Regions from separate parts of the Cellulosilyticum sp. ST5 genome, predicted to be linked through region 1. Evidence: riboswitches for the same ligand, from Rfam matches in the RefSeq annotation. Region 1 holds a riboswitch; each other region holds the start of a gene.
What was found. A riboswitch is a leader RNA that binds a small molecule or an ion and turns the genes downstream of it on or off. The one in region 1 is predicted to bind S-adenosylmethionine.
Positions count from the first base shown of each region.

Region 1 (10,125 bases):
ATTATCCCTGCCATAGCTTTTACCTTATCCTTTAATATCAAATTGTGACATTATCTTTTCAGCCACTTCTTCAGACTTAACATTATAAGTACCTGACTTGATTTGTTCTTTAAGGCTTTCTACCTTGTCTTTTCTAACTTCCGGCGCTTCTAAAGCCATTTTATAAACACTACCAAACTCTTTAGCAATACTAGAAAATTCTACTTGGTCTTTAGTTGATACTGAATTTATTTTTTTAGCTGGAGTCACTTTTTGACTTTTATAAGCTTCATACGCCCTGCTAATTGGATCTATTCTCATGGTCATCCCTCTCTCCTTCTCACATTATTTTCTTCTGTATATTATATCGGTCCTTATTTTCGCTTCATTAATATTATTTTTCATCCTGCTCATCAAAAATATATTATTCTATTCTTTTTTATAAAAAATGCTGTCCATTTCTCACGGCTATTCAATCATAGATTGATGGCCTAGGAGGCATATGACAGCATTACAATACAAAGCTTCTATCTAGCGTCTAATAGAATCTGATTTTAGAAATCTCATTTTTTCTCTAGCATCAGCAGCAGATGTTTTTTCTGATTTTTGGGCAGATAAAGCTTTCTTAGCTTCATTTAAATGATTAGTTAGCTCGCCTTTACAATTACTACAAAAGCGACCTGAAGTAATTTTTCTTCCACACATCTCGCAGGTTAGGGTAATGGGTGAATCTGGTGATACTTCCAAACGTCCTTGCCTTAAAAACTTTTCAATAAGTGCAACAGATACTTCTGTTTCCTCACTTACTACATGCATACTTTCACCAGGGTTTTCTCTTAAATACGTCTTTACCTTTTGAAACATGTCTTCTTCTAATTGCTTACATCTTGGACATATCTCTGGTCCAGCAATATATTGAAATATCTTTTTGCAGTTTTTACATACTTTAACATCCATTTGAATCCCTCCTATTTTTACCCACCAATACATACCACCAACAAATAAAATTCTGCATCTTTCATGGCGTACTCTTGTTTTAGGATTTTTATACATTCTTTAGCTGTACTGCCTGTTGTATATATATCGTCAACAATAGCTACTCGCCTTAGCTGTGGTAATGTGAATTTCTGATTAATAGCAATACTTCCTTTAACATTTTTATTTCTTTGTTCTTTAGTGCATTCTGCCTGCGGCTTAGTATCTCTGGTTCTTAGTAAACAATCATATGTGGGAATGTCAGTAAGCAAAGTCATTTCTCTAGCCAAGTCCTTTGCTTGATTAAACCCTCTTTTTTTAGCCCTTGAAGGTGCTAGAGGCACCGGAATAAAAGCATCTAACTCTAATATAGCTGTAACCAGCAAATCATTTACGAATAAATCAGCATAGCTTTTTGCATATCTTCTAATTCCACGATATTTCCATCTCAGGACAGCTTTTCTATAATGATCGCAGTACGGAAATAATCCTATAGTACGCTTTACTATGGAATCTTCTTCCTCTTTACAGCACAAGCAACCTTCGTTTTCTATCTTGTATGGCCTACCGCACCTATTGCATAGGTTTTCTTTTAATAAGTGACTATAACACCTGTCGCATAATACTTCTTTTGTTTCTGCAGAAAGTAACTTTCTGCAAATCGTGCATTTATCAGGGTAAATAAGCTTTTTTAATCGTCCTAGGAATTCATCCATTAAAGACCTCCATCTCCCCCATTAGCATCATATAAGGTGTTACAACATGACTGCAAGGTGCTTAGCAAGACTTGAATAACGTTCTATTTCTTTATTGTTATCCACCATACGTTCCATAGTTTCAGTAAGTCCTACACCTACTACCATTTTTTTAGCACGAGTTACTGCTGTATATAATAAATTCCTATTAAGAAGCATAGGTGGCCCACTATGAATAGGTAAAATGACCACTGGATACTCGCTTCCTTGGGATTTATGGATGGTAATAGCATAAGCTAACTCTAGTTCATCTAATTGGTTAAACTCATATTCTACTACTTTTAAATCATCAAAAGTAACTACTAATAATTCTGCTTCTTCTTTAATACTGGTAATAATCCCACAATCTCCATTAAATACACCTGTTCCCTCGTCTATAGGCATACCACTTTTGCCTAATATTTTCCAAGGTGTGTTGTAATTATTTTTGATTTGCATCACTTTATCACCTTCTCTAAATAAGGTGCCTCTGTATTCTTTCTCAGGTTTCAATTGATGATGTGGATTCAAGGCTTCTTGAACAGCTTTATTAAGTTCGTTAACGCCAACTACTCCCTTACGCATAGGTGCCAAAATCTGAATATCTTTCAGGCTATCAAAGCCCTGGTATTTAGGCAATCTGGTTGTAATCAGCTCTATAATAGTCTCTTTAACTTCTTCTTGCATACTACGTTTCATATAGAAGAAATCTGTTCCTTTTTCATTACATATAGGATATTCACCTTTATTAATACGGTGAGCATTCATAACAATAGCACTCTTAGAAGCTTGTCTAAAAATCTGTACTAATCTTACTGTTGAAATCCTGCCACTTTTAATAATATCTTTCAAGACATTTCCTGCTCCTACAGACGGTAACTGGTCTGCATCTCCAATAAGTACTAAGCGTTGTCCTTCCACTACAGCTTTCATCAAAGCATGCATCAAAGTAATATCTATCATCGACATCTCATCTACTACAATAACATCCGCCTCTAATGGATTTTCTTCATTACGACTAAACATTTGCTTATTGGTATCTTCTCTCATGTAATTAATTTCTAAAAGTCTATGAATTGTCTGTGCTTCCATACCAGTGGCTTCACTCATGCGTTTAGCTGCTCTTCCAGTAGGTGCAGCTAAGAGCACATCTTCACCAGCTTTTTCTAGCATGTGTAAAATAGCATTAATCGTAGTAGTCTTTCCTGTTCCTGGCCCTCCTGTAATCACAGTCACCCCTTGAGTAAGTACTTGTCTAACAGCTTCTTTTTGTTCTTCTACTAATTCAATTTTTAGTTCCTTTTGTGTATTAATCAGCTCTTTTTCTACATCTAACTGACTATCTGCTTGATACAGAGCGGCTAAATCAATAAGTTTTCTAGCTACAGCCTGTTCACTGTAATAAAGATATGAAAGGAATATGCAAGGTACCACATCGTAATTCTTAATAATAATTTGTTTAGATAAGGTAAGCTCCAAAAGTGCATTTTCAAGTAATGGATGCTCATATTCATCTGCTTGTACATAATCATTATATTCATTTGGTAGTAATAGTTTCATGGCTTCTTCTAACAATTTATTTCTAGGAACATAAGTATGTCCATTAGCCGAAAAGCTATTAAGTACATATAAAATACCTGTTTTTATACGATGAGGATCATCTCTTGCTATCCCTACCTTAAAAGCAATCTCATCTGCTTTCTTAAAGCCAATACCAAATATATCATCCACTAAACGATACGGCGTATTCTTAACGACCTCTGTAGTCTTATCTTTATACTGCTTATATATTTTAATCGCATAAGTAGGTGTAATCCCATATTCTTGTAAAAATAGCATAGCACGTCTCAATTCATACTGAGTATGAAAAATTTCTCCGATTTCTTGTGCTTTTTTTTCACTAATGCCACTTACTTGAGCAAGTACGAGTGGTTCTTCCTCAATTATTCTAAAAGTATCTAACCCAAAATGCTTGACAATTTTCTTTGCTGTCTTGGCCCCTATGCCTTTAATGACACCAGAAGCTAGATATTTTTCCATTCCTTGTACCGTCTTAGGCATACTTCTCTCTAGCATTTCTACTCTTATTTGCCTTCCATATATGGGATGTGTGCTCCAGCTTCCTACAATTTTAACTTCTTCTCCGGCATAAATACCTGCCATTTCTCCCACGCAAGAAAGCTCTTCTCCTTCGTACTCTATGGTACAAACAGTATAACCATTTTCTGCATTTTGATAAATTATATCTTCTATTGTCGCTTCTAAAACCACTTGTTCGCTCAATTTATTCACCACTTTGCTTTCTTATCCATTTATCTTGTCCACAACTTTATTTAAAAAGTATAACATATCCACATTTAGGTCACAATGGCTTACTATTTTATGAAAATTATTGCCTTTCTTCTTTTAACTCATACGCATTTAAATTAAATGTAGCATAAAAAATAGGAACCATATACTTAACGGTTCCTATTTTTACTTTGTAGCTTATTCGTTTTCTTACATTTGTTATTTTGTAATTTCACATACCAAGCCAAGTTCAGCAAGTTGGTCTACTGAAACATATGATACACCTTTTTTAACAATAGATTTGATAGGCATATTATTTAACTCTTTAATATAAGTTGTTTTTGCTTTACTATCATAACCTACTGTAAGTCCAACCTTAGCTAAAGTAGCTTTAAGAGGTACATATGTTACACCTTTTTCTACAATACAATCTTTTTGTGCTACTTCAATAACTTGACTAGGTGTAGTCATAGCCATAAGGTCTTCCATAGTGTATACTTTTACACTTGTTGGGAAAGTAATTGCTTTTTTATCTACTTTTTTCACTTCTGATTTTTCAGCTACGCTAATATCAAATTTTTCTTTATCTACTGCTACTTTAATAGCGGCTGACATATCAGCTACATAGCTATCTTTATTGAATGTATAGCTTGCTTTTGCAGTACTACCAGTAACCATAGGTTTAATTATAGCTTTTGTTTCTGGTCCATAAATAGCTTTTGCTTGTGCAAGAGCTTCTTTGATTTGGTCATCTGTAAGACCCATTGCTTTATAAGTTTCTGTTAATGTAGCTGCTTGTGCATCAATAGCTTCTGCACAAAGATCAAAGAATGCATCTACTAATTGTGAATCTTTAAGTTCAACAGTATAAGTGTTATCTTTTTTGGTAACTGGAACCTCTACTTTAGAATTAGCATAAATATCAAAACCTTGACTTGATAGTTTCGTTATTTGCTCTTTGCTCATTCCTGACATTTCCATAGCACTTGTTAAATCAAGAGCTAAATAGTCTTTACTTACATCTACTAATGTTGATGGATCAACACCTGCCATAGCCGCTACATCTTTAATAAAGCTTGTACTTACATAGAACTTCATACCATCCATATAGAATTTAATAGGTGAAATTTTAAATGGTGCTTTTGTAACGTCAATCTTTTGACCAGAAAATTCAACATTCTTAATAGTCATAGTAGCTTCCATCTGTAAGTCTTTACTATTTGAATAACTTACAACTTCTGCATTTGCCTTAAATGATTCTCCTTGATAAGTAAAGCTTACGTCTAAATTACTTTTTGTCTCCATCGCTTCCCATGTAGAAACTGTCTTTAACTCATTAATTAGTTCTACACCTTGAGCATTACAACCTACCATAGTAAACATCATTACAAATGTTACCAATAAGGCTAATACTTTTTTCTTCATTACAAATCCCCTCCATAAACCAAATTAATAAAATATTTTTTATTTATACAGAATACTATAGCACATTTAGATTTCGATACCACTAGAATTTATGATTAATTAATAATTGTAATGTAGTTGTAATATTAATTCTTGTTCATGCAAAAAGCGTTGCTACGATTTTTCCTCGTAACAACGCTTTTTTATTTTAATCACTCTCTTACTCTCTCATCTCACAATTCATATACTCTTCTAAAAGGCACTCTAGACAGCAGGATTCAACCAAAGCTTTCCTATACGGATTATATTCTAGTCGCCTACTTCTCTGCTGCAGCTTTTAATATTTCAGCTTTATCAGTTCTTTCCCATGGTAAATCCACATCAATACGACCAAAGTGTCCATAAGCTGCTGTTTGTTTGTAGATAGGTCTTCTAAGATCTAACATCTTAATAATACCTGCTGGTCTAAGGTCAAAGTTATTACGAACAAGTTCTACTAATACTTCATCACTAACAACACCTGTACCATGTGTATTTACGAGTACTGATACTGGCTGTGCTACACCAATAGCATATGCAAGCTCAATTTCACATTTTTTAGCAAGACCTGCTGCTACAATGTTTTTAGCTACGTATCTAGCTGCATAAGCTGCTGAACGGTCTACTTTAGTTGGATCTTTTCCAGAGAAAGCACCGCCACCATGACTTGCATAACCCCCGTAAGTGTCTACAATGATTTTACGTCCTGTAAGACCTGAGTCTCCTACTGGTCCACCAATTACGAAACGTCCGGTCGGATTAATAAAATATTTTGTATCTGCATCCAATAAGTTCTCTGGAACAATTGGTTTAATAACATATTCCATAATGTCTGCATGAATTTGTTCTTGGGTTACTTCTGCTGCGTGTTGCGTTGAAACAACGATTGCATCAACTCTTATTGGTGTATCTCCATCATACTCCACAGTAACTTGTGTTTTACCATCTGGTCTAAGATAATTTAAAGTACCATCTTTACGTACTTCTGATAAACGTTTTGATAATCTATGAGCAAGTGAAATTGGCATTGGCATAAGTTCTGGTGTTTCATCACAAGCAAAGCCAAACATCATTCCTTGATCCCCTGCGCCAATAGCTTCAATTGCATCATCTGTCATCTCACCTTTTTTAGCTTCTAAAGCTTTGTCGACACCCATAGCAATATCTGCTGATTGTTCATCAAGTGCTACAATTACACCACATGAGTGTCCGTCAAAACCATACTCTGGTGCGTTGTAACCAATTTCATTAATAGTGTCACGAACTGTTTTATTGATATCTACATAACAATTTGTTGTAATTTCTCCCATTACTAATACAAGACCTGTTGTAAGTGCTGTTTCACAAGCAACTCTTGCATTTGGATCTTGCGCAAAAATAGCATCTAAAACTGCATCAGAGATTTGGTCAGCAATTTTATCTGGATGCCCTTCTGTTACTGATTCTGAAGTAAATAATCTTTTTGCCATATCATAGCCTCCTTTAATTTTGTGTAAGACAGAAAACCATATAAAAAACCCCTCATTAAAAATGAGGGGTTAGCGTTCGCACAGTCATCCTCATCTTACGTAATAAATACGTGGGAATTGGCACCTTAGCTTTAAACTAGGTTGCCGGGTTTCATAGGGCCCTGTCCCTCCACCTCTCTGGATAAGAATTTTTATTCTATTTTCGATTTATTTTAACATTATTATTTTTTATTGTCAACAAGAGGAACATTTCTTAAACTTCCTCTTCGGTTTTGATAGCTTCATTAGCCATTGCTGCTTTATTTTCATCACTAATCTGCATTTGAGCAGCATATGTATTGGTCATTTGTTTATACATAGCATCAGAAAGACCGATGCCCCCTGCTTTAACCATTTCATCACATAAATTATTGATGTAAGTATCCTCAAACATAGATTCATAATCACCTTTAGCTATCAAACTATCCCCTGAAAGCATAGATGATTTCATTTGCTTAAACATCATGCTGAGCATATAACCTTCAAGTTCATCACAAGCTTCTTTTAGTTCTGTGTCATCTTTCTTTGCCATAGCTTCTGATAAAATAGCCTCAAAATCTTTTGTTCCTGCTGTATCAGCAGACTCCGTAGCTACTTGCTTTTGCAAATCTAATAGACTTGAAACCCCTGAAATTTCCATCTAGCTATCCTCCTTAGCTCTTAAGCTGATTAGCTTGTCCTAACATATCATCGGCTGCTTTAATAGCTGTTGAGTTAATTTCATAAGCTCTTTGAGCAATAATTAAGTTAACCATTTCCTGTGCTATTTGCACATTAGAACCTTCTAGGTAACCTGTACGAATCGTTGTTTTAGTCAATCCATCATCATCAACCTCTGCTAAAGGCTCTCCGGAAGCTGGTGTTTCTTTATAAAGGTTATCTCCTACAGCCTCAAGTCCTGCTCTATTAGCAAATTGAACAATTCTTATTTGAGCTACATCCATTTCGAGTCCTGTCTCATCTAAATAATAAATATTTCCATCTTGCCCTATTTCAAGCTTATCCATAGGAATTTCTGTCCCTACTACAATAGACTCACCTTCTGTAGATAGTACTGGATGCCCATCGGCTGTAACTAACGCATAACTTCCTTCATCAGGAATCATAGCAAATCTAAAGCTACCATCCCTAGTATAAACCTCAGAACCATCTGTCTGACCAATAGCAAAAAAACCATTTCCAACTAAAGCAAGGTCTGATTCATTACCTGTTTCTTGAAGAATGCCATTTGTATAATCTCTAGAATTAGCTAGCGCACGTACACCATGCCCTACTTGTTTAACTGTAGGTGCCGCCTGTGCATTAGGATCATTAGCTTCTCCCATCGTTGTATAGAGCAAGCTTTTAAAGTTAGTTGTTTCTTTTTTATAAGCTGCTGTATTAACATTAGCCATGTTATTAGAAATGGTATCTACATTAAGTTGCTGGGCGGTCATACCTGAAGCCGCTGTATATAATGCTCTAATCATATTCTTCCTCCTATACTCTACCTAATTCATTAACAGCTTTACCAAGTAAACTATCTTGTACTTGAATCATTTTTTGATTTGTTTCATATGCTCTTGAAACGGTAATCATATCTACCATAGCAGTTACAGGATTAACATTGGCTGATTCTAAATAGCCCTGAATGAGCTGCCCTTCAAAAGGCAGCCTAGCCGCCGTACTACTATATAAGTTATTGTCCATTTTTGTTAATGCCCTACTGTCTTCAAATCTAGCTAATTCTAAGGTATCAATATACTGACCATCTAATGTTACTTCTCCTTGACTGCTAATCACTACATCTCCACCAGTGGCTAGAAATTCTTCGCCTAAAGTAATGGGACCATCTAATCCCATAACAGGATAGCCTTCTTTAGTCACTAAATCTCCATATTGATTAATAGAAAAATTACCATCTCTTGTGTAAGCTTCTCCATTTGGAGTTTGCACTACAAAAAAGCCATCTCCTTGAATAGCCACATCAACCATTTCCCCTGTTGAAATAACTGAACCTTGAGTAAAATCTGTATAGACCTCGTCAATCTTTGCCCCATAAGTAATATTACCTATTGGTCCATTATTAGGCACTTGGTTTTGAGTGTCATTTAATCTCGTCATTAATACTTCTTGAAAAGAAGAAACTACTGCAACATCTTTTTTATATCCAGTAGTCGTTGTATTAGCTAGATCATTAGAAATAATCTCTAACCTTTTTGCCTGTACATTCATACCTGTGGCAGCTGTATAAAGTCCTCTTACCATCTAAAGGCCTCCTTTTTTTAATCTCTTTCTCTTACTCCTTTAGCATATCTATATTCAACCCACATACCTGTTCCGATAGCTACACATGACATAGCATCATCTGCAATCACTGCATTTATTCCTGTCTCCTGCAAAATAAGCTGATCAAGACCTTGAATAAGACTTCCACCACCTGTAAGCACAATTCCCCTATCTGAAATATCAGAAGCTAATTCTGGTGGTGTTATTTCTAGCACAGATCGGATACCATCAACAATACTTGCTATTGGTTCTTCTAAGGCCTGTCTAATTTCTTCTGAAGTTACTACCATATTTCTTGGTAATCCTGATACTAAGTTACGACCTCTAATTTCTATTTCGGCTGGAACTTCTCTTTTAAATACACTTCCAACATTAATTTTTATCTCTTCTGCTGTTCTTTCTCCAATAAGAAGGCTATATTTCTTTCTCATATACTTAATAATAGTATCGTCAAACTCATCTCCGGCTATTTTTAAGGATTTTTTTACAACTGCTCCTCCTAATGAAATAACTGCTATATCCGTTGTTCCCCCACCTATGTCTACAATCATACTTCCACATGGACGCGAAATATCTATGCCTGCACCAATAGCTGCTGCAATAGGTTCCTCTATCGTATCAACATATCTGGCTCCTGCTTGTTTTGTAGCATCTTCTACCGCCTTTTTTTCCACCTCAGTAACACCACTAGGAACACATACTCCAATGCGTGGTTTTACAAGTCTGTGACCAATAGCTTTGTGAATAAAATACTTTAGCATTTGTTCTGTAGCATCATAGTCTGATATAACACCTTGTCTAAGAGGCCTAACAGTAGTAATGCTCCCCGGTGTTCTGCCTAACATACGTCTTGCTTCTTCTCCTACAGCTATGACTTCCTTAGTCTTCTCCTTTATTGCTACCACCGATGGTTCTCTAAGGACAATGCC
Region 1 covers NZ_CP132338.1:4,539,129-4,549,253, reverse strand. The annotation lists gene QTL86_RS21705 (flagellar protein FlgN) at 1-14, opposite strand, end outside; gene flgM (flagellar biosynthesis anti-sigma factor FlgM) at 25-306, opposite strand; gene QTL86_RS21695 (hypothetical protein) at 511-936, opposite strand; gene QTL86_RS21690 (ComF family protein) at 954-1,670, opposite strand; gene QTL86_RS21685 (ATP-dependent RecD-like DNA helicase) at 1,710-3,980, opposite strand; gene QTL86_RS21680 (hypothetical protein) at 4,197-5,402, opposite strand; gene metK (methionine adenosyltransferase) at 5,699-6,889, opposite strand; SAM riboswitch class I at 6,977-7,077, opposite strand; gene QTL86_RS21670 (rod-binding protein) at 7,143-7,568, opposite strand; gene QTL86_RS21665 (flagellar hook-basal body protein) at 7,582-8,397, opposite strand; gene flgF (flagellar basal-body rod protein FlgF) at 8,408-9,175, opposite strand; gene QTL86_RS21655 (rod shape-determining protein) at 9,193-10,125, opposite strand, start outside.

Region 2 (10,125 bases), 600 kb from region 1:
CTTCAGGACAAACCATATAACACCAATTACAATGGATGCACTTATCATGTTCAATGACTGGATGCTGACTTCTCCACCCTTCCATAGTCTCAGTGAGTAGCATAGCTGTCCCATAAGTACCACAAGGCAAACCTTGTAAGCCTTTTATCTGAAAATCTTTGTTTACTATTGGTCTAGCCATCTATCTCACCTCCTTATAAGTCGTTTCCAAGCTTTTATTTTCTGTAGTTTTGCTTATTTCTTTAATTACTTCAATTAATTTTTTATTTTTTATAGCTAGTTTTGGTGGTAAATCATATTGTATAGCTCTCTCTAAACTCTCCATGCTCACTAGATTGCTTTGGATAGCTAAAGCTGCTAACATGGCTGTATTCACTATTGGTTTTCCTAGGTACTCGTTTGCTAACCTTGTGGCTTCAAAAGGAATAATACGAGGATCTACATACTTTTCAGGATGGCTGGTATTTAAAATAAGCTTTCCATTTTCTTTTAATCTGCTTAAAAGCCCCTCACTATACAGGCTTTCATTTAATATAACAAAGTAATCACCTTTACTACTTTGGCTTCTATCTCTAATGGGTTCACTACTTATTTTTGTATAAGCAAAAACAGGTGCTCCTCTTCGTTCTGGTCCAAAGCTAGGAAAACTCAAGGCATACTCATTCTCATATAAGCTCGCTGCAATACCTAGTATTCTAGAGGAGGTAAAGGCACCCTCTCCTCCTCTTCCTAAAAAAATAACATCTATCACTGCACTCTCGCTCCTTTATCTCTATTTCATCTTAGATGACTACCTAATCTTTGTTATCTAGATATCTATAGGGCCTTATTCTTGACCTTACTTCTTATCATTTTATAGTCCATTATGCTTTTTGTCTTAAATCTTGTAGTCTCTTAGCTTTATGCGTAGCCCTTGGTAAAGTACCCTCTTCTAAGATAATGATTTCTTTAGGCTTTACACCTAATTGCATCTTAATTTCATAAGCTACTTTTTCTTTTAGCTCTTTGGTATCTGTTTCATCATTTAATCGTTTTTCCACCTCTACAGTGAATTTAGTAATATGCTGTTCTTCAATCACATTGACTCTATATTCTCCTGTGAGGCTCTCAAACTTTCTAGTAACATGTTCGATATCGCTAGGGAAAACATTTACTCCCCCTGCAATAAACATATCATCAATTCTTCCTACTACCTTAATGCGCTTAAGTGTTCTACCGCAGCTACATTCTTCGTTAGTATAAGTGACAATGTCGCCTGTTCTAAAGCGAATCATTGGGCGTACTTCTTTTCTTAGGGTTGTTAAAAGCATTTCTCCTCTTTCACCCTCTTTAACTGGTAAACCTGTTTTCTCATCCACTACCTCTACTAAAATATGATCCTCTGCTACATGCAATCCATCATGAGCTTCACATGCTGCTGCACATGCTCCAAATATATCTGAGATACCATAGAAATCAAAGACTTCTGCATCCCAAAGCTCCTCTATGGCTTCTCTTGTAGCTGGTATAGAACCTCCTGGTTCTCCTGCTACAATGATTTTATTAATCGCTAGATCAGTGGCTGGATTTATGCCCTTTTGCTTAGCTGTTTCTCCTAAGTACCATGCATAAGATGGTGTAGTCCAAATCACAGTTGGCTGATACTGCTGAATAATAAATAATAATCGATCAGCTGGGAGTGTTCCCGCCCATATACATAAGGCTCCTAGATTCTGAGCACCAATTACATCAGGGCCTCCTACAAAAAGTGAGAAATTAAGAGCATGAATGTACCTGTCAGTTGGTCTCATACCAGCTTGCCAAAACAATCTACTTTCTACATCTTGAAATTCATCAAAGTCTCTTTTGCTAAAAGGACTAGCTGTAGGTACCCCAGTGGAACCACTAGAAGAAGAAATAAATACCACGGCTTCTTCTCCCTTTACGCATAAATCTCCTATAATAGGTGCCACATCCTGCCTTTCTCTTACATCATGTTTAGTTAAAATAGGAAATTTAATTAAATCCTCTAAGCTTTGAAGGTCTTCCGGCTTTACATTTGCTTTATCAAAGCTCTGTTTATAGTAGGGTGACTTTGTATAGGATTCTGTAAGCTGCTCCTTTAATTGCTTTAGCTGATACACTTCTAATGCTTCCCTTGAAATAGTTTCTATCTCTTCATTCCAATATGCTCTGCTCATAATAAACCCCTCCAATTTTTATAGTTGGTGCTTTCTCTTATTTCTTAATAATCTCAGAACCATTTAACCCTGCTTTTTCAAAAGCCTGTTCTAAATCTCCAATGATGTCTTCTATATCTTCAATACCCACGCTTAGTCTATAGAACCCATTATGAAAAGCTTCTGGGTACAAATACTGTCTTTCATCTTCTTCTCCTAGAAATACGATTAAACTCTCATCATGACCTAATGAAACTGCTGAGGTAATCACCTTTAAATAGCTGGTTACTTTATTGTAAACATCATGATCTGCTTTAAGTCCAAAGGATAATACGCCTCCAAAGCCATTTATCATTTGCTTCTTAGCAATCTCATGACCCTTGTGGCTTTCTAAGCCTGGATAAGCCACAAAACTTACAAAGGGTAGGCTTTCTAAATACCTAGCTACCTTTAATGCATTTTCATTATGTTGTTTCATACGAAGTGGTAAGGTTACTGCCCCTCTCATAATAAGCCATGCATTAAATGGACTAATGGTTCCTCCTAAATTAATCATGGATTGGGCTTTGATTTGCTCTATAAGCTTTGTAGACCCAATTACGGCGCCGCCCATAGCATCGCCATGACCATTAATATACTTCGTTAAGCTTTCAATCACTAAGTCTGCTCCTAACTCTATAGGTCTCTGATTGTATGGGGATGCAAAAGTATTATCTACTGATAGGTAGGCCCCATGCTCATGTGCAATATTGGCAAGCTCCTTAATATCGCTTACTTTTAGTGTTGGGTTTCCTGGTGTTTCAATATGAATCAATTTTGTATTAGGCTTAATGGCTGCTTTTACTGCTGCTAAATCACTAGTATCTACAAGGGTTGTTTCTACACCATATTTAGTATTTAACAATTCATTAAACAATCTATAAACTGCAATATAGGTCACATCGGCAAAAATCACATGATCTCCTGAGTTAAGGAGTGCAAAGAAAGTCCCTGATAATGCTGCAACGCCTGAAGCTAACACAACGCAATCTTCTCCACCTTCAAGTACCGCCAACTTCTCTTGTAGGTACTGCTGATTGGCACCTCCATTTCTGGTATAAAGTGCTTTCCCAGCTGAGCTCCAATTAAGGTCAGTTGGGTCGTACGGTAATTCATAGCTATTAGCCATAGTAATGGGTCTTTTAATAGCTCCTGTATCTTGATCTACATCATTTCCCGCATGAACGGCTCTTGTTTGAATTCCAAATTCATTTCCATATTTTCTTTCTGGCATATCTCTTCCCCCTCCTATGTTAAACAAAAGGACTACTACCCTTTGTTAAAATGTATAATTTATAAGCATACTTTCTAGTTTTCAAAACGCTTTATTAGGATTTAATATTTGATTGGTATCAAATGCTCTTTTTAGATTTCTCATTAAGGTGATTTGTACTTCATTAGCATAATCTAAGTAGTACTTTAACTTAGTTAACCCTATGCCATGCTCTCCCGAAGGAAGTCCTCCTAATTCAGCTGCTTTTTGGTACAGGTCCTCAAGCACTAGCTGTAGTTTTTCTTGCCACTCCTCCTCCTTAAGTGTCCCTTTAATAATACATAGATGTACATTACCATCTCCTGCATGACCAAAGCTTTGAATAGCTACTTGATGGCGGTTTGAAATTTCTTGTGTATATTTTACAAACTCAGCACTTTTATTAATGGGTACCACGATATCAATGGGCTCTTGTACAGAGACACTTTCTACAGCTTTTACAATGGCACCTCGGATTTGCCAAGTTCTCTTAAAGCTCTCTTCATCCTCTAATACCAAGAAATCTAGAGCATTATGCTGATAGCATAACTCTCTTACCTTTTCATAGTTATCCCTTACATAACTTGCAGTATCTCCATCAAAGGTAAAAATCAAATATGCATTACCTTTATGAGTAGGAAACTCAATCTTTAAATACTGCTCTGATAAACTAATGGCTTCTTTTTGGACAAATTCAATAGCTGCTACATCTATACCTGAAGCTTTGATATCTAGTACTGTATCTATTCCTTCTTCTAAAGTTTGATAGGGCACAAGTACACTTCTTGCTATTTGTGGTTTAGGAATAAGCCTGAGCTTTGCCTCTGTAATAATACCCAGGGTTCCTTCTGAACCTATAAGTAAATCTTTAAGGTCTAGCCCTGTACTGTCTTTTATATTTTTGCTTCCCAGCTCTACAATGCTACCATTGGCTAAGACAACCTCTATGCTTCTGACATAGTCTCTTGTGACACCATATTTGACAGCTCTCATGCCACCTGCGTTGGTGCTGATATTACCACCTATGGTAGAAGCTTTCTCTCCTGGATCTGGTGGATAAAATAATCCATTACTTTCTGCAAAGGCTTGAACCTCTTCAAGTAAGACACCTGCCTGAACTGTTAATGTCATAGTCTCCTTATCTAAATGCTGTATACGATTAAGTTTGGTCAGATCAATGACAATACTGTCCTCTGTGGGAACTGTCCCTCCTGTAAGACCTGTCCCTGCCCCTCTTGGCACTACTGGAATATGATGTAGGTTAGCAAAGTCTAAGACTTTGCTAACCTCATCTGTAGAAGCTACAATGACTACTGCTGCTGGTTTTACTTTAATATGGCCAAGATGGTCTGAATAATATTTTTCATCTATGCCTGCTGTAATGACCCTATTTTCATCTTCAATTAATGCTTTCAGTTGCTCGAACATTTTTATCCCCCCTCTTTCACCATATTTATAAACACTTTAGTTGAAGCTTTGTTGGTTTATTTCCCCCACTTGGTGGTATACCACTCTGGTTTTTGGAAACCACTAAATTGATATTCACTACTTTCGATTACTTTATTAAAGGCTTCAGACTCAACAATCTCTAAAATGTCTTTAGCAAACTTACTGTCTACCTCACTTGTTCTTACTGCGATGATGTTCTTCATATCCTCTACTAAGACTTCTTTGTAGATTGCAGTATTTAAATCAATGCCTGCGGATAAAGCATAGTTACCTGGAATAGCTGCTAAATCTGCACTATCAAGTGTTCTTGGAAGCTGCGCCGCTTCTACTGGTGTAATCTTTAGGTTAAGTGGATTTTCTAGTACATTTTTTTCACTAAACTGAGCTACTTCTACTGTTTCATCAATCTTTAATAAACCTGCTTTTTGTGCTTCTAATAAAGCACGTCTTAGATTTGTTACATCATTAGGAACTGTAAAGGTAGCACCCTCTGCTACTTCACTAACATCTTTATACTTGTTAGAGTAAAATCCAAGCCCTGCTGTTGGAATATTAATGAGCTTTGTAAGCTCTAATTGATGCTCTTTCTTGAAGTTCTCAAAGTACACATTATGTTGAAATACATTAACATCTACTTCACCTTTTCCTAATGCTAAATTAGGCTGTACATAATCACTAAACTCAATAATTTCTACTTTATAGCCCTTCTCTTCAAGTGATGGTTTAATCGCATATTTCACCATGTCTCCATAAGGTCCTGGGCAGGTTCCAAACTTAATAGTTGTTTTTTCTACTTGTGTGCTTTGACTTACATCACTACTTGCACCAGCTGTACTTGCTGCTCCTTGTGATCCACTTCCACAGCCTACTAAAGTTCCAAGTCCTAAAATGATTGCACCTATTCCATAAACTAATCTTCTTTTCATATATTCCACTCCCCATATTTTTATTTTTAAATTTTTATAGCTTCTTAAACCAACTTACTTTTTAGTTAAATTAACGGCTATCCTTTCTCCCACCATTTGAATAAGCTGCACTACTACCACTAATAAAATAACGGTAATAATGAGTATATCTGTTTGATAACGTTGATAGCCATAGCGAATAGCTAAGTCACCTATTCCGCCACCACCGACAGTTCCCGCCATGGAAGAATAACCGATGATACTAATTAATGTCACAGTAATAGCTCTTACAATACCAGGTAAGGCTTCTACTAATAGCACGTCAAAAATAATATATTTAACACTAGCTCCCATAGCCAGTGAAGCTTCTATCACACCTTTATCTATTTCAGAAAAAGCACCTTCTACAAGTCTTGCTAAAAAGGCTACTGCTGCTACTGTAAGTGGTACGGTTACTGCCTTTGCTCCTATAGTGGTGTGTAATAAAAAATCTGTAAAAGGATAAAGTAGGACCAGCAAAATAATAAATGGAATGGAACGAATAATATTAATCACAAATCCAGAGATTGCATTAACCACTTTATTTTTGTGTAACAAAGGAGAAGCTGTGATATAAAGTAATAAGCCAAGAACCGTCCCCAAAACGATTGCAATAATCATGGATATCCCTACCATGTAAACAGTTTCTGTTGTTGCCTGCCATAGAGCTTCTATTAATTCACCTGTTTTCATGCGATTTCACCCTCCTTTGGAATAATTAATTCTATTTCTTCAATATTTTCTCCTATATACTTAAGTGCCTCATTAATAGCTTTAACTTCTCCCTCTATACTAACTACCAAGACACCCACTGGCTTTTCTTGAATGTAATCAATGTGACCATGTAGAATGTTAAGTACAACATCATACTTCTTGTTGGTATAAGCAATAATAGGCTCTAGGCTCTTGTCACCCCTATAAGTCAGCTTGATGATTTCCCCCTTCGCTGCATTAATAATCTCCTCTGGTACCTTTATCTGAGTCTTTACTAATCTTTTGGTTAATGCTGATTGGGGACTAGCAAATAACTCGTAAGCGCTATTAACTTCTACAATTTCACCTTGACTCATTACTGCTACTTTTGAGAACAACCTTTTAGCTACCTCTAGTTGATGCGTGATAAACACAATAGTAATCCCCAACTTAGCATTAATTCCTTTTAAGATATCCACAATTTCCTCAGTTGTTTGCACATCTAATGCAGAAGTTGCTTCATCGCAAAGTAAAATCTTTGGATTCGCTGCTAAAGCTCTTGCTATACCTACCCTTTGTTTTTGCCCACCACTTAAACTAGCTGGATAAACATTTTCTTTATCTTCTAGGCCCACTAGCTCAAGTAATTCTTTAGTTCTAGTTTGCCTTTGAGCTTTAGGGTAATCCTGGACTTTAAGAGCAAACTCTATATTCTCCCCTACTGTTTTTCTTGAGATTAAATTAAAGTGTTGAAAAATCATGCCGATTTTCTTTCGTAATCCCCTAATCTCTCTAGAAGAAAGTTTTGTTACATCCTCTCCCTCTACAAAAACACTGCCTGAAGTAGGCTTTTGTAATCCATTAATGGTTCTTACTAAGGTGCTTTTACCTGCGCCACTCCCCCCAACTATTCCAAAGATTTCTCCTGGTTCTATATGAAGTGATACATTACTAACGGCATTAACGATTTGATTTTTTTGTTTAAAGCTTACATTTACTTGTTCAAAACGAATCATTGTAGCACCTCCTAAAAATGTTTTTTTATTTGCGTTAATCTCTCTAAAGCTAGCTCTAGTGTTTCTGGTTTTTTAGCAAAGTGGAAACGTATATATTGATTAACAGGTTCTTTGAAAAAACTAGAACCTGGTACAGCTGCTACGCCTACTTCTTTAATAAGTCTTTTTGCAAATTCGTAGTCTGATGAAACACCAAATTCTTCAATATCAACCATGACATAATAAGCACCTTCTGGCTTAAAGTACTTAAGTCCTATGCTATCAAGCCCTGACAAGAACAACTCTCTTTTCTTTCCGTATAACGCTGTAAGTTCTTTATAGTAGTCATCTTCTAATTTAAGTCCTACTGTTGCAGCTTCCTGAAGAGGGGCTGCTGCTCCTACTGTTAAAAAGTCATGTATCTTTTTACATTGATCAATAATAACCTTCGGTGCTATTACATAACCTAATCTCCAACCTGTAATGGAATAAGTCTTTGAAAGTGAACTACAAGAAATAGTTCTCTCAAACATGCCAGGTAGCGATGCAAAGTAATGATGTTTATATGGTTCAAAAACGATATGCTCATAAACTTCATCTGTAATGACATAAGCGTCATACTCTTTAACAAGCTGTGCAATGTCTAGTAGCTCTTCTTTAGTAAATACCTTTCCAGTTGGATTAGATGGATTACAGAGAATCAAAGCTTTAGCACCTGCTTTAAAAGCTGCTTCAAGTTCCTCTTTATCAAAGTTAAAGGCAGGTGGTTTAAGTGGAATGTAAATGGGCTCAGCTCCACAAAGCACTGTATCTGCTACATAGTTCTCATAAAAAGGTGAGAAGATAGCAACTTTGTCACCGCTATCGCAAATAGCCATCATAGCTGTCATCATGGCCTCTGTACTACCACAAGTGACTACGATATTTTCATCTGGGTTTAATTTAATCCCCATAAAATGTTCTTGCTTCTTGGCTAAAGCTTCTCTAAAATTTTGTGCTCCCCAAGTCACTGCATATTGGTGCGGCCCCTCTATGGCTACCCTTTGTAATTCTTCTATTAATGCCTTAGGTGGATCAAAATCAGGAAAACCTTGTGAAAGGTTAATAGCCCCATGTTGATTAGCAATACGCGTCATCTTCCTAATCACGGATTCTCCAAACCCATCTAATCTATGACTTAACTTACTCATCTTGTTTCCTCCCTTTAATTAACCTTGATCTTGTAGTTTCTTTCATTTTTCCGTGTTTTTCTGCCTACTTCATTTAAAAGTAATATTTTACAAACTATAAAAGCTGCTTTCTTAAGATAAGAAAGCAGCTTTTAAAATTCACTATGCTACATACTCTTATCTTCCAAACCACTTCTGGTTTGCTGGAATTAGCACCTTGAGCATTTTATAACATGTTCAGGTTGCCGGGCGTCACTGGGCCAGTCCCTCTGCCTCTCTGGATAAGAAATTATTCACTTGGTTTTATTTCCTAGTTGTTTTATATGTTTAGTAGTATATTTTTATTTTTTTAAATTGTCAACTATTTTTTAATATATTTTTTTATTTTATTTTCTTTTTAATTTCCCTTGAAGTTACTAGGAATTTCTTTTTTTATAGAACCATTAATGGATAAGTTTTATTTATTATTATTTTCTTATTTGCTTTAGTCTTTGACTATCAATAACTTTTTCTTTTTGGACTGTCACATTTTTAATTCCTTTAAAATAAATATATTTACTAGGAATTAAATTTGATGTATACTCTCTTTAATTTAAAAAATTTGATATATTGTAAAATTTATTACCAATTTAAAGGAGGTTATTTTATGAAATTTGAATCAAAGGTTATCCATGGTGGTATCTCTGAAGATGCCTTTACAGGCGCAGTTAATATTCCTATTTATCAAACATCTACTTTTAGACAAGAAGGGATTGGTAAACATAAAGGCTTTGAATATGCACGCACAGGTAATCCTACAAGACAGGCTTTAGAAGAACTTATTAAAGATCTAGAAGGTGGCATCGCTGGTTTTGCTTTTGCTTCTGGTTTAGCCGCTCTTTCTACAGTCCTTATGCTTTTTAAAACAGGAGACCATATTCTTCTATCTGATAATGTCTACGGTGGTACTTTTCGAGTAGTCGATAAGGTATTCGTTCATCTTGGCATTTCTTATTCTCTAGTAGATACTTCCGACCTTGAAGCTGTTCAAAAAGCTATCACGCCTACTACTAAAGCCATCTTTATTGAAACACCTACTAATCCATTAATGAAAATCACAGACCTATCAGCAATTAGTACACTTGCCAAAAGTCATAACCTCATTTCGGTTGTTGACAACACGTTTTTAACCCCTTATCTTCAACGTCCTATAGAACACGGCATAGACATTGTTGTTCATAGCGGCACCAAATATTTAGGCGGACATAGTGATGTGGTTGCTGGGCTTGTAGTTGTTGCTCATGAAGACCTTAAAGAACGACTTGGCTTTTTACAAAATGCTGTAGGTGGGATACTTGGTCCCCAAGATAGCTTTTTACTTATAAGAGGTATTAAAACATTGGCTATTAGATTAGAAAAGGCTCAAGCTAATGCTAAAGCGATTGT
Region 2 covers NZ_CP132338.1:3,939,379-3,949,503, reverse strand. The annotation lists gene QTL86_RS19020 (4Fe-4S binding protein) at 1-181, opposite strand, end outside; gene QTL86_RS19015 (2-oxoacid:acceptor oxidoreductase family protein) at 182-751, opposite strand; gene QTL86_RS19010 (phenylacetate--CoA ligase family protein) at 864-2,180, opposite strand; gene QTL86_RS19005 (trans-sulfuration enzyme family protein) at 2,218-3,432, opposite strand; gene QTL86_RS19000 (FAD-binding oxidoreductase) at 3,514-4,878, opposite strand; gene QTL86_RS18995 (MetQ/NlpA family ABC transporter substrate-binding protein) at 4,935-5,825, opposite strand; gene QTL86_RS18990 (methionine ABC transporter permease) at 5,880-6,536, opposite strand; gene QTL86_RS18985 (methionine ABC transporter ATP-binding protein) at 6,533-7,552, opposite strand; gene QTL86_RS18980 (pyridoxal phosphate-dependent aminotransferase) at 7,564-8,721, opposite strand; SAM riboswitch class I at 8,875-8,988, opposite strand; gene QTL86_RS18975 (trans-sulfuration enzyme family protein) at 9,347-10,125, shown strand, end outside.
Region 2: it holds a riboswitch for S-adenosylmethionine, as region 1 does, so the genes downstream of both, QTL86_RS18980 (pyridoxal phosphate-dependent aminotransferase) here and metK (methionine adenosyltransferase) in region 1, are expected to answer to the same signal.

Region 3 (10,125 bases), 880 kb from region 1:
ATAGTGTATGTACAACCCAGCAAGCGGTGGTATTAGCGATAAGATTTGTTGAACATACTTACAAAGGATTAGATGCTGGGGCAAAAGGTTTTGCTTGGCAAGCAAAAAAGGGCGGTAATACTGTTTATCTATTAGGCTCTATTCATGTAGGTACATCAGAAATGTATCCACTGAGCAATACTTTAAAGGAAGCATTTAGTAAGGCGGATACTCTTGTGGTGGAAGCTAATATACTTACTCAAAATGAGCAAATGAACCAATTTATACAGATGGCAATGTATGCTGATGGAACAACTATTAAAGATCATGTTTCAAAAGAAACTTATGATAAGCTAGTAAAAGTACTCACTACGTTTAAACTCCCTATAGATCAAATGCAGCAATTTAAACCATGGAGCATTGCGAATGATTTAAATGTAATCAGTACGAGCCAAACTGGAACCATAGAAGGTGCACAAGAAGCTGCAACACAAGGCGTAGATATGTACTTTTTACTAAGGGGTATGGGTGAAGAAAAAAGGACTGTGGAATTAGAAGGACTTATTTACCAAGGAAAGCTTTTTGATAATTTATCAGCCGAATATCAAGAGGATTATTTAAATGCAGTACTTGATAGTATTTTAAATCCAGCAACTGAGGAAGAAATAAGCGAAGTAGAGTTAATAGCTGAGTGGCAACAAGATTGGATTGCAGGAGATATTGAAGGATTTAAGGCTAGTTATGCAAAACTGATGGAAGGGGATAGTGATGAACTATCAGAAATGTTATTTGGTGTCAGAGATAAAGATATGGCAGAAAAAATAGCAAAGATGTTAGAACAAGAAGGAGAAAATACATATTTTGTAGTTGTGGGAGCAGGACACTTTACAGTAGAGGGAACAGTGTTAGATCAACTGAAAGAAAAAGGCTATGATATTAAACCACTTTATAAGTAGATGGGTAATAACTAAAGATAAGCAGGGTTGGATGATTTACTGATTTATTTTTTATATATAAGATATGGGGGAAAACAATGGAAAAACCAATCACAGCAGTGTGGGAAATTACCATGGGGTGTAATATGCAATGTAAGCATTGTGGATCTAGCTGCACATCAGCATTACAAGGGGAATTAAGTACAGAAGAAGCCATAGCATTATGTACCGAAATAGGGGAATTGGGTTTAGAATGGATTACATTATCAGGAGGAGAACCTACTAGTAGAAACGACTGGTATAAAATTGCAAAAGCATTAAATGAGAATGGTGTTGTGCCCAATATGATAACCAATGGTTGGACATTTTCAGAAGAAGACGCTCGTAAGGCAGAAGAAGCAGGCATTAACACCATAGCAATTAGTATAGATGGCCTTCAACAAAGTCATGATTATATTAGAAAACAAGGTTCTTTTGAACGTTCTATGAAAGCGTTCGAACATTTAAAACATACTTCTGTACATACAGCAGCCATTACTACAATTCATAATAAAAATATACAGGAATTACATCAGATGAAAGAAATTCTAATAGATAAGGGCGTTGAAAGATGGCAACTTCAAATTGGATTACCAATGGGAAATATGGCTCATCATAAAGAGTTAGTGACGCCTCCTCAAATAATCAATGAAATTATTGATTTTGCCTATGAAGAGACCCAAAAAGGTGGTATCATCATTGATTTAGCTGATTGCATAGGTTATTTCAACGCTAAGGAACTGATAGTTAGGGAGAAAAACTCAGGAAGTTTAGGATATGGTTGGGATGGATGTGGAGCTGGAAGATATAATCTAGGCATTCTACATAATGGAGATATTATAGGATGTGTGTCTATTAGAGATAAAGAATTAATAGAAGGCAATATAAGAAATGAGTCATTAAGATCTATTTGGGAAAGGGAAGATGCCTTTAGTTGGAATCGTCAATTAACGAAGGACAAGCTGAAAGGTCACTGCAAAAAATGTAGATATGGGGCAATCTGTAAAGGTGGATGTACTAATTCTAGATTAGTTCATAAGGGCAGTATTTATGAAGAGAATCAATATTGTTCATATGGTATGGTCATGGATCAAGCAGAAGCTGTATTAAGAAATGTAGAGAATCCATTGGAACTTCTGGGAAAAGCAATGAAATTCTTACAGAATGAAAAGCATCAATTAGCAGAAACTGCATTAAGTTTGTATCTAGAATATGAACCTAATGATATAGAGGCACGAAAAAATTACGGATATATTCAGTTTATGTTGGAGAATTACGAGGAATCTAAAAGATGCAATGAGATTATTTTGAAGGCGAATCCAAAGGATGTATATGCTCTGAAAGGCTTAGGCTTAGCATTAGCTAAGATGGGACAAGTAGAAACAGGAATAGAGCATTTAAAAAAGGCTATTGAGTACACAGATCATAGATTCTTGGATCCCTATTATGATTTGGCAGTTATTTTAGTTGAGAATAATTATGAAGAGGAAGCTAAAGCACTTATTAAAGAAACTACACTAAAATATGAAGAGTTTAGTATTTATCAACAAATGTTTAATGAAAAATTAGGTGTATCTTAAGAATGACTTATGAATTTTTAATTTTCAATATTAATCAATATGAAATATTGGAAAGTTAAAAATAAGCATTAGAGAGAGGAGGAGAAAATATGAACCAGAATGAAAAACTTATAATGGCTTTAACAGATGAAGAACTTATGGAGTTAACTGGGGGCTTTATAGAATCAGCTGTAGCAAAAGGTGCAATGGTAACATTATTATATGCTATTAGACCGAATCCCAAACCTATTATTGATTTTATATTTAAGGTTCTTAAAAAGTAATACTAAATCGAGTTGATAAAGGGGAGTTTAAAATGGAAAATAAGCAGAAAAAAGAATTAATTATGGATGAAATTGTAATTAAAGAATTACAAGAAATCTCCGGAGGAAATATCTTAACTATAGTACCACCTCGACTTGGAGGAATTTCTAAAATTCCAACAAAGCCACCTATAATAACATTTCCACCGCTTAGTGGCATTGTTAAGAGGGTATAATAAGTAGTAAAGCAGTTAATAATTTTTTTAAACATATAAGGAGGAAAATAAAATGAAAGAAGATGAAAAAGTACTTAAATCATTAACAGATGAAGAGTTAATGCAGTTAGATGGAGGTTTCTTTATTATTGACGTAATCAAAGAAGTAATAAGTAAAAGACCACCCATCATGGCACTTTATGCAGTTTCACCAACTATTAAAAGAATTTAAAAAAGACAATCTATAGAGGTTAATGGTAAGGCAGTTTAGTAAAAATACTTTAACTAAACTGCCTATTAATTTATGGTTTAAAGAAAGGATGTAGCTTATGAGGGTCCATTATATAGAAGAAGACTCATGCACAATAGCATATTTTCCAAGAACATTAAGGTATTTTGTTGTGAATGGAACCATGAAAGATTTTATTAATGCAGTAGAAGAAGGGGTGAGCAGGGAAAGTATTATTTCTAGATTAGAGATAAGTGGGGACCAGTATGATGCATTTAATGAAAAGATACGAGTGTGTTTGGGAGATAATGATTATTTAGTTGATGAATATAGTACTAAAAAACTATTCCTCGAAAAATTATCATTAAATATAAGTAACGATTGTAATTTAAGATGTAAATATTGTTATGCAAATGGAGGTAAATACCATTCATCTAGACAAATAATGACGCAAGAGACGGCACATCGCGCATTAGAGATATTTTTTAATCATTTTGATACCATTGAAAAAGTGGCTCTTTTTGGAGGGGAACCTACTCAAAATATGGAAGTTATCAGGTATGTATGTGAGTATGTATATGAAAAAAATGAAAAGACAGGGCAAAAAACATATTTAGGAATGGTTACTAATGGTACACAAGTAACAGATGAATTGATTGAACTCATTAACAAGTATGATATCCAAGTAACTATTAGTTTTGATGGCACCAAAGAAGCACAAGATGTGGCAAGAGTATTTGCTAATGGAGAAGGTACGGCTCAAGTTGTTATGGACAATATTAGAAAGCTTCAACAATACACTTCACAGCCAGCAAGTATAGAGGTAACCTATCATAAGTATCATCAGGAAAATCAAATGAAGGTTATGGATATTGTAAGAAGTATTAAGCAACAGATTGGGGATGTAGATATTCATATTGTCCCCATGGGATGTAATCAAAAGGAACCTATTAAGGAGTTAATGTTAGATAATCTAGATGAATTTTTAGATGCTATTGATGAGGCGCTTTCGGAAAAAGGAGAGGGGCTATCGTATACTTTTTTAGATTGTATTTTGGAGTCACTCACTAAAAAGACACCATCTAAGTATATTTGTGATGCAGCAATTAATGCATTATCTGTTAGTACCAATGGTGATATTTACCCCTGTTCTGTATTAACAGATATGAAAGATGAGTGGGGAGGATCTATTTATAACGAGAATGTATTAGATGAGCAACAATTTGAATATATGATAAGTAGATATTTAAAGTTTAATAAAATAGAAAATGAGAAGTGCAGTAAGTGCTTTGCACATACAGCATGTTTTGCATGCTTAGGTATGAATGCTATTACTAATGGAAGCCCGTTTGAACTAGATGAAAGCTTATGTGAGTTAAATAGGCAAATGCTAGAGAAGATAATAATAAAGCTTAATGATCTACAAAGAGAGGCAAGGAGAAATGACCTCCTAGCTTAGCAAGTTTGAAAATATCTAGTAAGGTTATTTAATATTAATACCTTTACAGGATATATAAAGTTAGAGGAGTAAGGTGTATCATTTCTTTTGTATTCATTTTGTAATGGATATATTGGACTTAATAGGTTAGAAAAAATGCTGTTCTATAATTTACCTTACAAAAAGATATATATAATAGTTTTTGTAAGCGGAGCAGTGAGTGCAAGTTATTCAGTGGAAAACTAAAGAAAAAGGGGATAAGTACTTATTAAAACAAAACAAATTGTGGATAATATAAAAGAAAACACAATACAGGTTGCCTCAAAATCTTGAGGCAACCTGTATTTATATAGTCAGTGAGAAGCTATTATGCCTCTGAATAAATTCTTTTAATGATTTTATACAAAAGGATTATAGAAGCGGCTACCATTTTTCATAGTAATCCATAAAGAAGCTAAAAATAGTAGAACGACTCCTACAATAGCAATATAATCTCTTTTAGCAAAAGGCCTACTGCTATACCAAGTACGTTTCTTATGAGTTCCAAAAGAACGAAGTTCCATAGCACAACTAATGGTTTCAATACGTTCTAAGCTGCTAAAAATTAGTGGAATCAAAATGGTGCTCATATTTTTAATACGTTTTGTTAGTTTTTCTTTACTAGATAGATCAATTCCTCTTGCTTGCGCTGCAAAAGCAATTTCTCTATAATCTCTTTGGACATCTGGAATATATCTTAAGGCAATAGCTACTGCATAAGAAAGTTTATAGCTTACTCCAATACGATTTAAAGAAGCAGCAAATTCACTTGGGTGAGTAGCTACAATGAATAATAAAGCAATTGGAATAACTGCAAAATACTTAAGTGTTACATTGAGCTGATAGAATAATTGCTCTACAGTTACGGTATAGGGCCCTACTATTTTAAATAATACTGTAGTACTACCATAAATCTTACAACCTTCCATAGGGGAAAAAATAAAAATAGCAATATTATTAATTAAAAGGAAGGCTAATATAAAGTAAACTACAAAAGCCACATCCTTAAACTTAATCTGAGATACTTTAAAGCAAATTAAGCTCAATATAAGTAACATAGCTAATACTCTTGTATCATAAGTAAGCATAGCAGTTAAGGAGCAAAAAATTAAACAGATTAGTTTAGTAGCTCCAGTTAAACGGTGAATAGGGGAATCTGCCTCAAGATATCCGAGCGTTACATTTGGCATAGATTTCTTCTCCTTCTATCTTCTTTAATAAAGCTTTGAACAAAAGCTTTAGGGTCTTCAAGTTTTACTTTAACTGCAAGTGAATATAAAGAAGTCTCTTTAAGATGAGCTGGTGTAATGATGTTTGAAGTTGTAAGCACATGAGTCACAGTATTATCAGCTAAAATTTCACCATCGGCTAAAACAATAGCACGATCTGTATACTCTAACATTAAATGCATATCATGAGTAATCATGATGATTGTAATGCCTTCATCATTAAGTGACTTCAAGAATTCCATCATCTCTGTATAATGCTTAAAGTCTTGTCCGGCAGTTGGTTCATCTAAAATAAGAATTTCGGGTTTACTTACTAAAATAGAAGCAATCGTTACACGTTTCTTTTGACCAAAGCTCAGTGCTGAAATAGGCCAGTTACGCATTTGATAGAGGTCGCATACTTTAAGTGTTTCATAAACTCGTGCTTTTACTTCGGCTTCAGGTAAACCTTGATTACGAAGTGCAAGTGCAACTTCATCATAAAGCATTGGTTTAGAAATCATTTGATTTGGATTTTGAAGTACAACACCGATAGATTCGCAGCGTTCTTTAATGGTTAAGTGTTTCATATCCTGTCCTTTAAGGAGTAGTCTACCTTTAGTAGGTTTATAAAAACCACAAATCAGTTTTGAAAGTGTAGACTTACCAGCGCCATTTTTGCCTACGATACTTAGCATCTCACCCTTATAAAGTTTTAAGTTAATATCTTTAAGTAAAGCTTTACTTCTATCATAGCTAAAGTTAACTTCTTCAAATTCAAGTAGCACATCATCATTAACTTTGTCTTTAATTTCTAATGTATTATTCATAAAAGCTTCAAGTTTTTCTTTACATCCTTTAAGATTAATTTGATCTAAAGGTTCAACTTTATCAAAAGCTTTAAGATCACATCCCGCATACTTAAGTGCTGTAATATAGAGTGGTTCACGAATACCATTTTGTTTAAGGGTATCTTCTTTAAATAATCGATTTGGGGTTGTATCTAATAGAATATGACCTTGGTTCATAACGATGATACGGTCTATAGGTCGATGTAAAACATCTTCTAAACGATGTTCGATGATAATAATAGTCTTACCAGTCTGCTCATGTACTTGATGAATTAGGTCAATAGCCTTTTCACCAGTAGCTGGATCGAGGCTAGCTAAAGGTTCATCAAAAAGCAAGATATCGGCATCACTTACAAGGGTACCGCCTAAAGTAACACGTTGTTTTTGCCCGCCAGATAAAGAGTGAGGTGCCACATTTAGAAAATCATCTACCTCTACAATAGAAGCTACTTCACTTACTTTTGTCTTCAGCTCATTTTGTGCGATACATTTATTTTCTAGGCTAAAGGCCATATCCTCGCCTACAGTAAGTCCAATAAACTGACTATCAGGATCTTGAAGAACCGTCCCCACCATTTGAGAAAGTTCAAATAGGCTAAGATTGGCAGTTTCTTTACCATTGATTTTTAAACTACCAGTTGATGTACCTTCTGTTCTAAAAGGAATAAGGCCATTTAAAGTAGCACCTAAGGTACTTTTTCCTGAACCAGAAGGACCTAAGATGAGTACCTTTTCACCTTCATAAATAGTTAAGTTAATGTTTTTTAAAGTAGGTTCATATTGTACTCTATATTGAAAGCTAAAGTTATTAAATTCAATAACAGGTTTTTTCATAGTTGTTCCTTTCTGTATCTATTGACTATCGCTCATAATATTTAATCATCTTCAAGATACAATATTATAAACTGTAGCCTCTGGATAATGAGCTCTAAATGTAAACAGCTTTGAAGTTGTAATAGACATTTAGAACGCAAGTTATATTAGTCTTCAAGTTTTAAACTTCCGGTTTGGATTCTAGTTTTAGCATAAGAAGCTAATAAAATAGAACCTAATACGCCGATAGTTATAATATTAGAGATTCCAGATACTGCTCCTTGAATATAAACCTTATTACTTGGTTCTGCATAAATGAGTATATCTAAAGTAGGAGCAACAATCCCCCAAGCCATTCCATTTGCTATAACTTGGAATAAATTAAAGAGGATGAGTTGTTTTTTACCAAAATAGCCATCTTGAAGTTTTAAGGCTTTAACTGAAAAACCAATAATGAGTCCAACTACGGCTGAAGCAATAATCCAGCTAAACCATGGTGACCCATAAGCTGTAATATCCTTTAATGTATGTCCGATGAATCCGATAGAGGCACCAGCTAGAGGGCCATAAAGCACAGCCATTAATGCTAAAAAAGCATAAGCTGTTTGAATTTCTGTATTGGGAATCCCCGTAGGAATAGAAGCAAAACGTCCTAAGATTAAAAAGACTGCTGATCCAATTCCTATGGCTACAATTGTACGTATAGAAAGTGTTTTGTTATTTTTCATTGTGTCTCCTGTTTTTAAAATAGATGATTTCCTTTAAACGCAAAAAAGCCTGAGTATAAACTCAGGCTTTGACCGGTCTATACTCATCTTCCAGTTTGTTTACTGTTGGATTTGGCACCTTGATATTATACAGGTTGCCGGGCTTCATAGGGCCAGTCCCTCCGCCACTCGTGATAAGCAAGTATATTCATATGTAAATATAATATTATGTAAAGTGATTAGTGTCAATTGAATTATTATGGAATTAAAGTAAAGAAATAGAAATAGCTTTAAAATAATCATCAAGAATTCTAAGTGAAAAATATTTTTGAATTATTATATAGTGAAAATAAGTAATAAAATAAATTGTGAAGCAAGCAATACAGCGAATTTTAATGATTAAAAATAGAAGTGACCGTTATAATAAAATTTATAAAGTAGTCAAATGAGTGTTTTATTTAATCTAGGAGGGCCGTACAATTCACCGGTGCTAGTAAATAATGAATAGGACAATATAAAATAGAGGGAAAAAGTTTATATGTTTAAGTGGTGCGTCATTATGGTTATAATGGATAAATAGAGAACAAGGCTATATTTAAGATTATGGCACATTCAGAGACGTGGATTATACTGTTAAGAATGGGTGAGAGTAGAGTATTTCGAAACAATAAATAGAGAAAAGAAGGAGAAAGTAAAATGAATCCATTAAATATACTAAAGAAATATTATGGTTATGATGCCTTTAGACCTGGGCAAGAAGAATTGATTCAGGCTATCTTATCAGGCAAAGATGCATTAGGGATTATGCCAACTGGTGGGGGGAAATCCATATGCTATCAAGTACCAGCACTTTTATTGGATGGAGTGACTATTGTTATTTCTCCTCTTATTTCTTTGATGAAAGATCAAGTAGATACACTTAAAGAGTACGGCATTGAAGCAGAGCTTATTAATTCTACTCTAAGTACAAAAGAATTTAGAGAAATTAGAGCCAATGCTAGAATGGGAGCATACAAGCTTTTATATGTAGCACCAGAACGTCTAGAGACTGAGAGTTTTATGGATTTAATAAGGGAGGTTCCTGTTTCTATGGTTGCAGTGGATGAAGCCCATTGTGTGAGTCAGTGGGGACATGACTTCAGACCTAGTTATAGAAGAGTTAGTCAAATACTTTACGCTCTTCCTAAGAGACCGATTGTAGCCGCTTTTACAGCAACAGCGACGCCCCTCGTCAAAGAAGATATTATTAAGCTTTTAGAACTCAATAAACCATTTGAGTTAACCAGTAGTTTTGATAGACCTAACCTTTATTTTGAAGTAAGAAAGCCAGAAAATAAACTTCACGAAACTGAAATGTATCTAAGAGAACATGTTGGTGAAAGTGGTGTGATTTACTGTGCAACCAGAAAAGGTGTAGATGATCTCTATGAAAGACTACTTAGGTTAGGTTTACCATGTACAAAATATCATGCGGGTTTAAGTGAAGCTGAGCGAAGTAGCAATCAAGATGACTTTTTATATGATAGAGTATCAGTGATGATTGCGACTAATGCCTTCGGAATGGGGATAGATAAACCCAATGTAAGATTCGTATTACATTATAATATGCCTAAGAATATGGAAGGCTATTATCAAGAAGCAGGTCGTGCGGGTCGTGATGGAGAAGAAGCACAGTGTATTTTACTTTTTGGTACACAAGATATTATGACTAATCGTTATTTAATTGAAAATGCTAATGGATTGGGCAGACAAATAGAATATGACAAGTTAAATAGCATGGTTGATTACTGTAATACTGAAAGTTGCCTTAGAAACTATATTTTAAATTATTTTGGTCAGCAAACCCTAGA
Region 3 covers NZ_CP132338.1:3,658,126-3,668,250, reverse strand. The annotation lists gene QTL86_RS17750 (TraB/GumN family protein) at 1-935, shown strand, start outside; gene QTL86_RS17745 (radical SAM/SPASM domain-containing protein) at 1,013-2,533, shown strand; gene QTL86_RS17740 (hypothetical protein) at 2,623-2,796, shown strand; gene QTL86_RS17735 (hypothetical protein) at 2,829-3,011, shown strand; gene QTL86_RS17730 (hypothetical protein) at 3,064-3,222, shown strand; gene QTL86_RS17725 (radical SAM/SPASM domain-containing protein) at 3,320-4,678, shown strand; gene QTL86_RS17720 (energy-coupling factor transporter transmembrane component T family protein) at 5,056-5,886, opposite strand; gene QTL86_RS17715 (ABC transporter ATP-binding protein) at 5,874-7,589, opposite strand; gene QTL86_RS17710 (ECF-type riboflavin transporter substrate-binding protein) at 7,736-8,296, opposite strand; SAM riboswitch class I at 8,377-8,476, opposite strand; gene recQ (DNA helicase RecQ) at 8,972-10,125, shown strand, end outside.
Region 3: it holds a riboswitch for S-adenosylmethionine, as region 1 does, so the genes downstream of both, QTL86_RS17710 (ECF-type riboflavin transporter substrate-binding protein) here and metK (methionine adenosyltransferase) in region 1, are expected to answer to the same signal.